3 regions of the Azospirillum sp. ST 5-10 genome follow, and region 3 is predicted to be linked to each of the others. Evidence: predicted binding sites of a transcription regulator. Region 3 holds the regulator's gene; each other region holds the start of a gene.

Region 1 (3,268 bases), on a different contig from region 3:
GTGATCGAGTACGCCCGGCCGGTGGAAGCCATGGCCGACCCGGCGGCGGTGATGGAGACGGTGTTCCACGCCGCCGCCGGCAGCGGCATCATGAACCCGGACGACATCAAGATCCGGGCGATCCCCTTCGACCATTACCGGCTGCCCCGCCCCGGCGAGACGTTCCTGCACGTCGGCGCCTTCCTGCTGGAGGGCCGCAGCGACGCCCAGAAGGAGGACCTCGCCGTGCGCCTGCGGGCGGCGCTGGCGGGCATCCTGCCGGACGTCACCAGCATCAGCGTCGACGTCCGCGACATGAACCCCGTGGCCTACAAGAAGCGGCTGCTGCCGTCCGGCGATTGAGGGCCGGCGCCTGAAGGCCGGCGCCTGAAGGTGGCGATTGAGGGCCGGCTCGGCCGCACCATCTTGATGGTCATGACGGACTCGAACTGGCTCGGCCCGGCCGGGCGGATCGCCTACACCGCCGGGCAGGCGGCGCGGGTGGCGTGGTTCTTCGGGCAGTACGCGCTGGCGGCACGGCTCAGCGGGCCGGCGCTGCCGGCCGCCCGCCGGCCGGCCGGCGTCACGGTGCCCGACCGCGGCGCCATCCTCCGGGGGCTGCGGGCGCTGCTGGCGCGCGACCTCGCCAACATCGAGGCGGGCTATTACCGCATGCCCCACGACCTGCTGCCGGGGCCGCGCCGGGTGCTGGCCGACGCGGCCGCCTTCTTCGCCGACCTGCCGGCGGTGGCGCGGCGCCGGCGCGGCCGGATCGGCCGCGAGGTGCGCGCGGCGCCGCCGCCGGGGTCGGAGCGGCTGCCGGCCTACTACCGCCAGAACTTCCATTTCCAGACCGACGGCTATCTCTCGGCCGAGAGTGCGCGCCTCTACGACCATCAGGTCGAGGTGCTGTTCGGCGGCGGCGCCGACGCCATGCGCCGCCAGGCCCTGGTGCCGATCCACCAGCACCTGAGGGAGCGCCGGCAGGCCGACTGCCGGCTGCTCGACGTGGCCGCCGGCACGGGGCGCTTCCTCACCTTCGTAAAGGACAACCATCCGCGCCTGGACGCCACCGCGCTGGACCTCTCGCACGCCTATCTGGCCGAGGCGCGGCGCCGGCTGGCGCCGTGGGCGCGCAGCACCCGGGTGGTGCAGGCCCTGGCCGAGGCCATGCCGCTGCCCGATTCCAGCCAGGACGTGGTGACCTGCGTCTACCTGTTCCACGAGCTGCCGCGCCGGGTGCGCGCCGCGGTGGCGGCGGAGATCGCCCGCGTCCTCAAGCCCGACGGCATCGCCGTCTTCGTCGACAGCCTGCAGACCGGCGACGACCCGGCCATGGACGGGCTGCTGCGCCTGTTCCCGCTGGCCTTCCACGAGCCCTACTTCGCGGACTACGCGGCCGGCGACCTGCCGGCGCTGTTCGCCGCGGCCGGCCTGACGGTGCGGTCGTGCGAGCTGGCCTTTCTGTCGAAAGTGATCGTTCTTGCCAAGACCGGCGCTTCGTGATGGAATCGTCCGTCGGCGAAATCCTCGCCGCGATCAGGGCTGTAACATAACTGTCATATTACTGAAACATTCCTTGCGCGCCGGCTGCCCTCCGGCGCCCACCACAGACGTCGGCCGGCGGAACCGCAGACCCGGTGACCGCATTCCCTTCCCACGAGACATCGTTTCAGGGCGCCGACCGGAACCATCATGACCGACCAAGCCGACACCAACCGCGAAACCGAACTCAAGCTGAGCGTCCGCCCGGGGGACCTGGAGGCGTTGCGCCGCGCTCCGGCCCTGTCCGGCCGCGGCCGCGGCCGGGCCACGACCCAGGCGCTGGAGAGCGTCTATTTCGACACGCCCGACCGCGCCCTGTCGAAGCGCCGGGTGAGCCTGCGCGTGCGCAAGCAGGGCGACGCCTACGTGCAGACCGTGAAGTCGGCGCCGTCGCCCGAATCGGGGCTGACCCGCGGCGAGTGGGAGGTGCCGGTCGACGGCCCCGGCCTCGACCTGTCGCGCTTCGTCGACGGCGAGGCGCTGGCGCAGCTGGAGGGCATCGACCCGGCGGCGCTGGTCCCGGTGTTCGAGGCGCACATCCGGCGCACCGCGCGCGTGCTGAACGGCGCGGGCGGATCGCCGGCGCGGGTCGAGGTCGCCTTCGACGAGGGCGAGATCCGCGTGCCCGGCGGCCCGTCCCTGGCGGTGGCCGAGGTGGAGCTGGAGCTGAAGGGCGGCGACAGCGCCGTCCTGTTCGAGCTGGCGGGCGAGCTGGCCAAGGTGGCGCCGCTGCGGCTGGAGACGCGCACCAAGGCGGCGCGCGGCTTCGCCCTGGCCGACGGCACGGCGGACGGGCCGGTGAAGGCGGAGAAGGTGGAGCTCGACCGCGAGGTCACGGTCGAGGGGGCGCTGGGCCGCATCGTGCGCAGCTGCCTCAACCACGTCGCCGTCAACGAGGCGTGCACCCTGCGCGGCGACGATCCCGAGGGGGTGCACCAGATGCGGGTGGCGCTGCGCCGCCTGCGCTCGGCGCTGGCGCTGTTCCGGCCGTTCCTGCCGGCCGACCAGTACGACTGGCTGGTGGGCGAGGTGAAGTGGCTGGGCTCGGTGCTCGGCCCGGCCCGCGACTGGGACGTCTTCCTGACCGAGCTGTTCGCCCCGGTGCGCGACGGCTTCGCCGACGCGAACGGCCACGGCCAGCCGCTCCTCGCCGACCTCGACGTGCTGGAGGCGGCGGTGCGGGCGAAGCGGGAGACGGCCTACGCCGGGGTGCGCGAGGCGATCCTGTCCGACCGCTACTCCGCCTTCCAGCTCCGCCTGGCGGCGTGGCTGGAATCCCAGGGCTGGCGCGCCCAGCCGGTCAGCGAACGGTCGGCCCGGCTGTTCCGCCCGGTGGTCGACCTCGCCGACGAGCTGCTGGCCAAGCGCCACCGCAAGGCCCGCAAGGCCGGCCGCGGCTTCGAGGACCTGTCGGTCGACGAGCGCCACCAGCTGCGCATCGCGCTGAAGAAGCTGCGCTACGCCACCGAGTTCTTCCGCACCCTCTACGACGACAAGGCGGCGCGGCGCTACACCCAGGAGCTGTCGGCCTTCCAGGACTCCCTGGGCCACCTGAACGACGTGGCGACGGCGACCCGGCTGATGCACGGGCTGCACGAGGACGGCAGCCCCGTGGCACCCGGCGAGGCGCGGGCCGCCGGCCTCGTCATCGGCTGGCACGCCCGCGGCATCACCGCCCTCGAACCCCACCTCCAGCGATCCTGGGAGGGCTTCGCCGCGGCGAAACCCTTCTGGTCAAGGCCGC
Region 2 (3,268 bases), on a different contig from region 3:
GACGGTCAGGCGTCGCGCTTGCGCAGCGCGGCGAACCCGGCCTGCGACTTCAGACGGCTGCCCCGCAGCTCGCCGCCCCGCTCCAGGATCGGGTAGGCGACCGCGGCGGCGTGGGCGTTGATCCGCTTGAGGTCGCGCATCACGTCGAGGAACAGCGCGCTCTCCTCGATGCCCTCGCCGCCGTCGCGGCGGATGCGCTCGAGATGGCCTTCGGCGGCGGCCCGCTCGAGCTGGCGGACGGCGTCCTTCTCGCCGACGAGCTGGCGGGCCAGCCGCAGATCCTCGGAGATGAAGATGCCGAGCGCGGTGCGCAGGTTGTCGAGCGTGCGCCGGTGCAGCGTCTCGACCGCCTGCAGGTCGTCGGGCGGCAGGCGCAGGCGGTGGCGGGCCTTCTTGGCGGCGAGGTCCATCAGGTTCTTGTCGATGATGTCGCCGATGTGCTCCAGGTTGATGGCGACGGCGAGGATCTCGCCGGCGCGCCGGCCGTCCGCCTCGTCGAGATGCTCGCGCCCCAGCTTCACCAGATAGAGCTTGATGGCGGTGTGCAGCCGGTCGACTGCGTCGTCCATCCGGCTCACCTCCGCCAGCGCGCGCTCGTCGTCGCCGCGCAGGACGTCGAGGCTGCGGCGCAGCATCTCCTCCACCAGGTCGCCCAGGCGCAGCGTCTCGCGCACCGCGCAGGCGAGCGCCTCCGACGGCGATTCCAGCGCCGATTCGTCGAGATGCCGGGGGCCGACACCCTCGTCGGCGGTCTCCGGGTCGGGCAGCGCACGGGCCGCGAGGCCCGCCGCCACCCCGGTGAGCGGCAGGAATCCCACGGCCAGGACCGCGTTGAAGGCGACATGGAACAGCACCACCGCCTCGGCGTCGGCCGGCCCGTCCAGCCACAGCGCCGCCGCCGGCAGCGCCAGCAGCACGCCGACGCCGCGCATGGCGAGATTGCCGAGGGGCACGCGCCGCGCCGCCGCCCCCTCCTTCAGGGTCGCCAGGACCGCCGGCACCGCGCCGCCGAGATTCGCGCCGAGGACCAGCGCCGCCGCACCGTCCAGGTCGAGCAGCCCGCTGCCCGCCAGCGAGGCGACGAGAAGCACCATGGCGAGGCTGGAATGCAGCAGCACGGTGACCGCCGCGGCGACCAGGACGGCGATCAGCGGTTCCCCGGCGAGTGCGGAGAGCAGGGCATGGATCAGTTCGGACCCGCGGATCGGCAGGGTGGCCTCGCCGAGCAGCCGCAGGGCCAGCAGGGCCAGCCCGACGCCGACCAGCGTCCGCGCCGCGGCGCGGCGCTGGCGGCTGCCTTCGCCGGTCGCGAACAGGACGCCGCCCAGCAGGACGAGGCCGGGCGACAGCCAGTGCAGGTCGAGCGACAGCAGCCGCGCCACCACCGCCGTGCCGACGTCGGCCCCCAGCATCACCGCCAGGGCGGCGGCGGTGCTCATCAGGCCGCGACCGGCCGTGGCCGCCGCCATCAGGGCGGTCGCCGTGCTGCTCTGCAGCGCCAGGGTCACCACGGTGCCGGCGGCGAAGGCGAAGAGGCGGTTGCGCGTGCCCAGCCCCACCCAGCGCCGCAGGTCGGCGCCGAGGGCCCGGAACACGCCGGTGCGGACCAGCCGCAATCCCCACAGGAGCAGGGCGACGGCGCCGCAGATGTCGACCAGGACGAGAGTCGGGGAGATGGCGGTTCTCCGGCGTCAGGAACGCTGTCACGAAACCGTAACATTCCTGGCGCGCTTCCGATCCCTCCCCTTTCGTCGGATCGGCCGCCGTCCGAACGGCGCAGGTCAGTGAAGCGTCGTCGACGGCGGGTGATGGGTGGCGACCGGCAGCGCGGCGCGCACCGGCGCCGCGCCCCGCCGGTCGGGAACCCGCAGGCCGCAGGCCAGCAGTTCCGTCGCCAGGGCCCGCAGCGCCGGACCGGCCAGACGGGCGCCGGCGGGCGGCAGCAGGGCGCGGGTCAGGAACAGCGCGGCCGCCCCTTCCCCGGCCTGATGGAGGGCCAGGACGTCGAGCAGCAGGCGCTCGTGATCGCCGAGCGCCGGACATTGCGGGCCATGGACGGTGATCGTCGTCCCCGGTCCCACGGCGGCGATCAGCAGCGTCATCGCACTGTCGAGGGCCGGCACCGCCGGGGCCGCCATGGCCTGGCGGAACGCCGCGTCGATGGCGGGCAGCAGGGGGGTCCCCGTGCAGGCGCCGGCGACCCACGTCCGCACACCCCACAGCACCAGCCGCTCCGCCGGGGTCAGGACGGCCTGGGCGGCGGTTTCGCCGATGCGGGCGGCGGTCACGGGACGGACCTCGCCAGGACCGGCGGCGCGGCACCGCCCCCGGCGGCGTCCGGGACGACGGCCGCTCCGTCGCCGCCCTGCAGGACGGGCAGGCTGAGGCCGGCCCGGGCCAGCGCCCGGGCGAAGCTGCGCAGCGGCCCGCGCACCCGGCGGCAGGCATCGGCCGTGAGGAGCGGCCGCAGGACCATCAGCACGTCGACGGCGTCGTCGCCCTGGGCCAGGGCCACGGCGTCGACCAGCCGGACCTCGTCGGCGGTGAGCCAGGGCGAATGGACCGGCGCCAGCGCGACGGCGCGCCGCGAGCCGTCGGCGACGGCCGACATCAGCGCGTCGAGGGGAGCCACGGCGTCCGCCCCGCCGATCTTGTCGAAGGCCGTGCCGAAGCGGCGCACGGCGTTGGGGTCGCCGACGTCGGCGGCCAGCCACAGCCGCATCGTCCAGACGACGAAGCGGGTCGCGAACGCCAGCTCCTCCCAGGGCAGCGGGGCCGGCACGACGGGCGGGCCGGCGAGCGCGGCGGTGGCGGCGGTGGTCATGGGGCGGTGCCTCCGGTCGTCGGAACGCTCAGTCAATGAGATTGCGAGTCGTTCTCATCTTTTCGACTCCCTACATGACCGAGGGGCCCGCGTCAATGGCGTATTTGCGAATGCGAGTGACTCGCGCCAATGCCCGGGTGGGCGGCAGGGCCTCGACGGGGCGTTACGGCCCGAAGGGGACGTTCGGGCCATAACGTTGATGCGTCACCAATTGTACTTCAACGTGGCGAGAACCTTCCGCCGGTCGCCGTAATAGACCGTGCCGTAGTAGTCGGTGGACACGTACTTCTTGTCGAACAGGTTGGTGGCGTTGACCGCCGCGCTGACGTGGTCGGTGATCTTGTAGTCCACGCCGGCGTCGAAGACGGTGTAGGAGTCGACCTTGGTCGTGTTCCCGGGATCGCCGTAGCTGGAACCGACGAAACGCACGCCGATGCCCGAGGT
Region 3 (3,268 bases):
CACCCCCGGCGCCAAGATGGTGGCCCGGGACGTCAAGGTCTTCTACGGCGCCAAGCAGGCGCTCAAGGGGATCAACATCGAGATCCTGGAGAACCGGGTGCTGGCGCTGATCGGCCCCTCGGGATGCGGCAAGTCGACGTTCCTGCGCTGCCTCAACCGCATGAACGACACCATCGAGAACTGCCGGGTCGAAGGGCTGATCGCCCTCGACGGCGAGGACGTCTACGGCAAGCGGATCGACGCCGTGCAGCTGCGCGCGCGGGTCGGCATGGTGTTCCAGAAGCCGAACCCGTTCCCGAAGTCGATCTACGACAACATCTCCTACGGCCCCAAGATCCACGGCCTGGCCACCCACCGCGACGAGATGGACGAGATCGTCCAGACCTCGCTGCAGCGCGCCGGCCTGTGGAACGAGGTGAAGGACCGCCTGCGCGAGCCCGGCACCGGCCTGTCCGGCGGCCAGCAGCAGCGCCTGTGCATCGCCCGCGCCATCGCCGTCAGCCCGGAGGTGATCCTGATGGACGAGCCCTGCTCGGCCCTCGACCCGATCGCCACCGCGCACATCGAGGAGCTGATCGACGAGCTGCGCGAGAACTACACGATCGTCATCGTCACCCACAACATGCAGCAGGCGGCGCGCGTCTCGCAGAAGACGGCGTTCTTCCACCTCGGCGACATGGTGGAGTGCGACGACACCGAGGAGATCTTCACCAACCCGCGCGACGAGCGCACCCAGGGCTACATAACCGGTCGCTACGGCTGATCGGCGCCGGCGCGGTCGAACGCGTCCGGATGGGGGGAACGCCATGAGCAACGAGCACATCGTCCGTTCCTTCGCCCAGGAACTGCAGCGCCTGTCCAACCTCGTGACCCAGATGGGCGGGGTCGCGGAGGCGCAGGTCGGCTCCTCGGTGAAGGCGGTGGCGCGGCGCGACGTCGGCCTCGCCGCCCAGGTCATGCAGGCCGACCTGCGCCTGGACGAGTACGAACGCGAGATCGACCAGGAGGCGATCCGCCTGCTCGCCCTGCGCCAGCCCATGGCGCAGGACCTGCGGGAGATCGTCTCGGCCCTCAAGATCGCCGCCGACCTGGAGCGCATCGGCGACTACGCCGCCAACATCGCCAAGCGGTCGCTGGCGCTCGCCCAGGTGCCGACGGTGCGCCCGGCGGCGGCGCTGCCGCGCATGGGCCGGCTGGTCGAGGAGATCATGAAGGACGTGCTCGACGCCTACATCGAGCGCGACGTCGAGAAGGCGATCGCCGCCTGGCAGCGCGACGAGGAGCTCGACGACCTCTACACCAGCCTGTTCCGCGAGGTCCTCACCTACATGATGGAGGACCCGCGCAACATCACGCCGTGCACGCACCTGCTGTTCATGGCGAAGAATCTCGAACGGATCGGCGACCACGCCACCAACGTGGCGGAGACGATCCATTTCCTCGTCGTCGGCGAGCCGCTGATGATGGAACGACCGAAGAGCGACGCCAGCAGCTTCGCGGTGGTGACGCCGGAGGCGGACGGCGATGCTTGAGCAGACGCGGGCGCAAGAGGGGCGCCGACACGGTGGGGGAGTCATGAATTCGGCGTTGAAGCCGCTGGTCCTCGTGGTCGAGGACGAAGCCGACATCGTCACCTTGCTGAAGTACAATCTGGAGAAGGAGGGGTTCCGGGCGATCTCCGCCGGCGACGGCGAGGAGGCCCTGCTGCTCGCCAACGAGCAGACGCCGCACATCGTGCTGCTGGACTGGATGCTGCCGCTGATGTCGGGAATCGAGGTGTGCCGGCAGATGCGCCGCAATCCCAAGACCCGGGACATCCCGATCATCATGCTGACCGCCCGCGGCGAGGAGGCCGACCGGGTGCGCGGCCTCAACTCCGGCGCCGACGACTACATCGCCAAGCCCTTCTCGCCGACCGAGCTGGTGGCCCGCATGCGCGCCGTGCTGCGCCGCGCCGCCCCGGGACTGGCGGAGGAGACGCTGCGCTTCGGCGACGTGGTGATGGACCTGGCGGCCCACCGGGTGCGCCGCAACAACCGCGACGTCCATCTCGGCCCCACCGAGTTCCGGCTGCTGCGCCACTTCATGCAGCACCCCGGCCGGGTGTTCTCGCGCGAACAGCTCCTCGACGTGGTGTGGGGGCACGACGTCTACGTCGAGCCGCGCACCGTCGACGTCCACATCCGCCGCCTGCGCAAGGCGCTGAACGAGGAGACGGAGAGCGACCTCATCCGCACCGTCCGCTCCGCCGGCTACGCTCTCGACATGAAGTCCACGTGACGTGCTGATATGAAAATCGAAGATCGGAAGATCGAAGGATTGGGCGAGAAATCATTCTTTCATTCTTATAATCTTCCGATCTTCTAATTTATTCATCTGGTTTTCCCACCAACGCGACCACCGCCTCATTGAGGATCGCGATCTTGGGGGCGAAGCGGACGGCGTCGTCCTCCGCGATCCAGCCGATCATCATCGTCAGGGCGTGCGCCACCTGGCCGGTGAAGGCGGGCCCGCGGGCCCGCGTCTCGGCCACCAGGCGGCGGAGGTCCGCGTCATGGGGGACGCCGTCGAGGGCGGCGGCGGCCACCGCCTCGAAGCGGTTGGCGGCGTGGAGCACGGCGGGGTCGGTCATGGCTCGCACGGACAGAGGGATCACACGAACAGGGTGGCGCCGCCGGGGGTGACCTCGTTCAGGAAGGTCACCACGCCGCCGCGCTGCACCGGCACGTCGTCGCGCAGGCGGGCGCGCTCGGCCGGCAGCCCCAGCGCCTTGAGGCCCATCTCGCAGGCCATCACCGTGACGCCCAGGGCGACGCAGGCGCCCAGCAGCTCCTCGAAGGTGGCGAGGCCCTGCTTGGCGAAGTAGCGGTCGCGCTCGAGCGGCCGGCTGCCGTCGTCGGCGGCGTCCAGGTCGTGCCAGCCCAGCACGCCCGGCTCGTGCTCGTGCACCAGCGCGCGCAGCGCCCGGCCGGTGAAGAACAGGGTGACCCGGCGGTTGGTGGCGGCGGCGGCGCTGGCCATCACCAGCGCGTAGTGCACCCGGTCGAAGCCGCCGGAGAACACGACGATGGACAGGCTGTCGGGACCTTGCATGGCGGGCCTCCCCGCGAGAGCCGTCAATGGGCGGACAGGTCGGTGATGGACGGATGGTGCCCGCACAGCGGGCACTCCGGGTCGGGCTTCACGGCGATCCGGTGATAGCCGGCGTTGAGGGCGTCGACCATCAGCAGGCTGCCCGACAGGCTTTCGCCGACGCCCAGCAGCTCCT

Evidence for each region. The regulator PhoB, encoded in region 3, activates phosphate uptake and scavenging genes when phosphate is short. The targets are predictions, from matches to a motif close to TNTCATAAAACTGTCA.
Region 1: a site for PhoB is predicted at 1,526-1,541, ahead of ACSBPG_RS10900 (CHAD domain-containing protein). Genes of this name have one in related genera too.
Region 2: a site for PhoB is predicted at 1,702-1,717, ahead of ACSBPG_RS29005 (Na/Pi cotransporter family protein). Genes of this name have one in related genera too.

The regions. Positions count from the first base shown of each region.
Region 1 covers NZ_JBPJSP010000007.1:148,229-151,496, forward strand. Annotated here, with positions in the region: gene ACSBPG_RS10890 (5-carboxymethyl-2-hydroxymuconate Delta-isomerase) at 1-342, shown strand, start outside; gene ACSBPG_RS10895 (class I SAM-dependent methyltransferase) at 415-1,485, shown strand; gene ACSBPG_RS10900 (CHAD domain-containing protein) at 1,675-3,268, shown strand, end outside.
Region 2 covers NZ_JBPJSP010000041.1:23,116-26,383, forward strand. Annotated here, with positions in the region: gene ACSBPG_RS29000 (DUF4142 domain-containing protein) at 1-2, shown strand, start outside; gene ACSBPG_RS29005 (Na/Pi cotransporter family protein) at 6-1,676, opposite strand; gene ACSBPG_RS29010 (hypothetical protein) at 1,782-2,288, opposite strand; gene ACSBPG_RS29015 (hypothetical protein) at 2,285-2,824, opposite strand; gene ACSBPG_RS29020 (TonB-dependent siderophore receptor) at 3,029-3,268, opposite strand, start outside.
Region 3 covers NZ_JBPJSP010000001.1:196,018-199,285, reverse strand. Annotated here, with positions in the region: gene pstB (phosphate ABC transporter ATP-binding protein PstB) at 17-763, shown strand; gene phoU (phosphate signaling complex protein PhoU) at 807-1,532, shown strand; gene phoB (phosphate regulon transcriptional regulator PhoB) at 1,576-2,280, shown strand; gene ACSBPG_RS00970 (hypothetical protein) at 2,369-2,632, opposite strand; gene ACSBPG_RS00965 (DsrE family protein) at 2,653-3,093, opposite strand; gene ACSBPG_RS00960 (HesA/MoeB/ThiF family protein) at 3,117-3,268, opposite strand, start outside.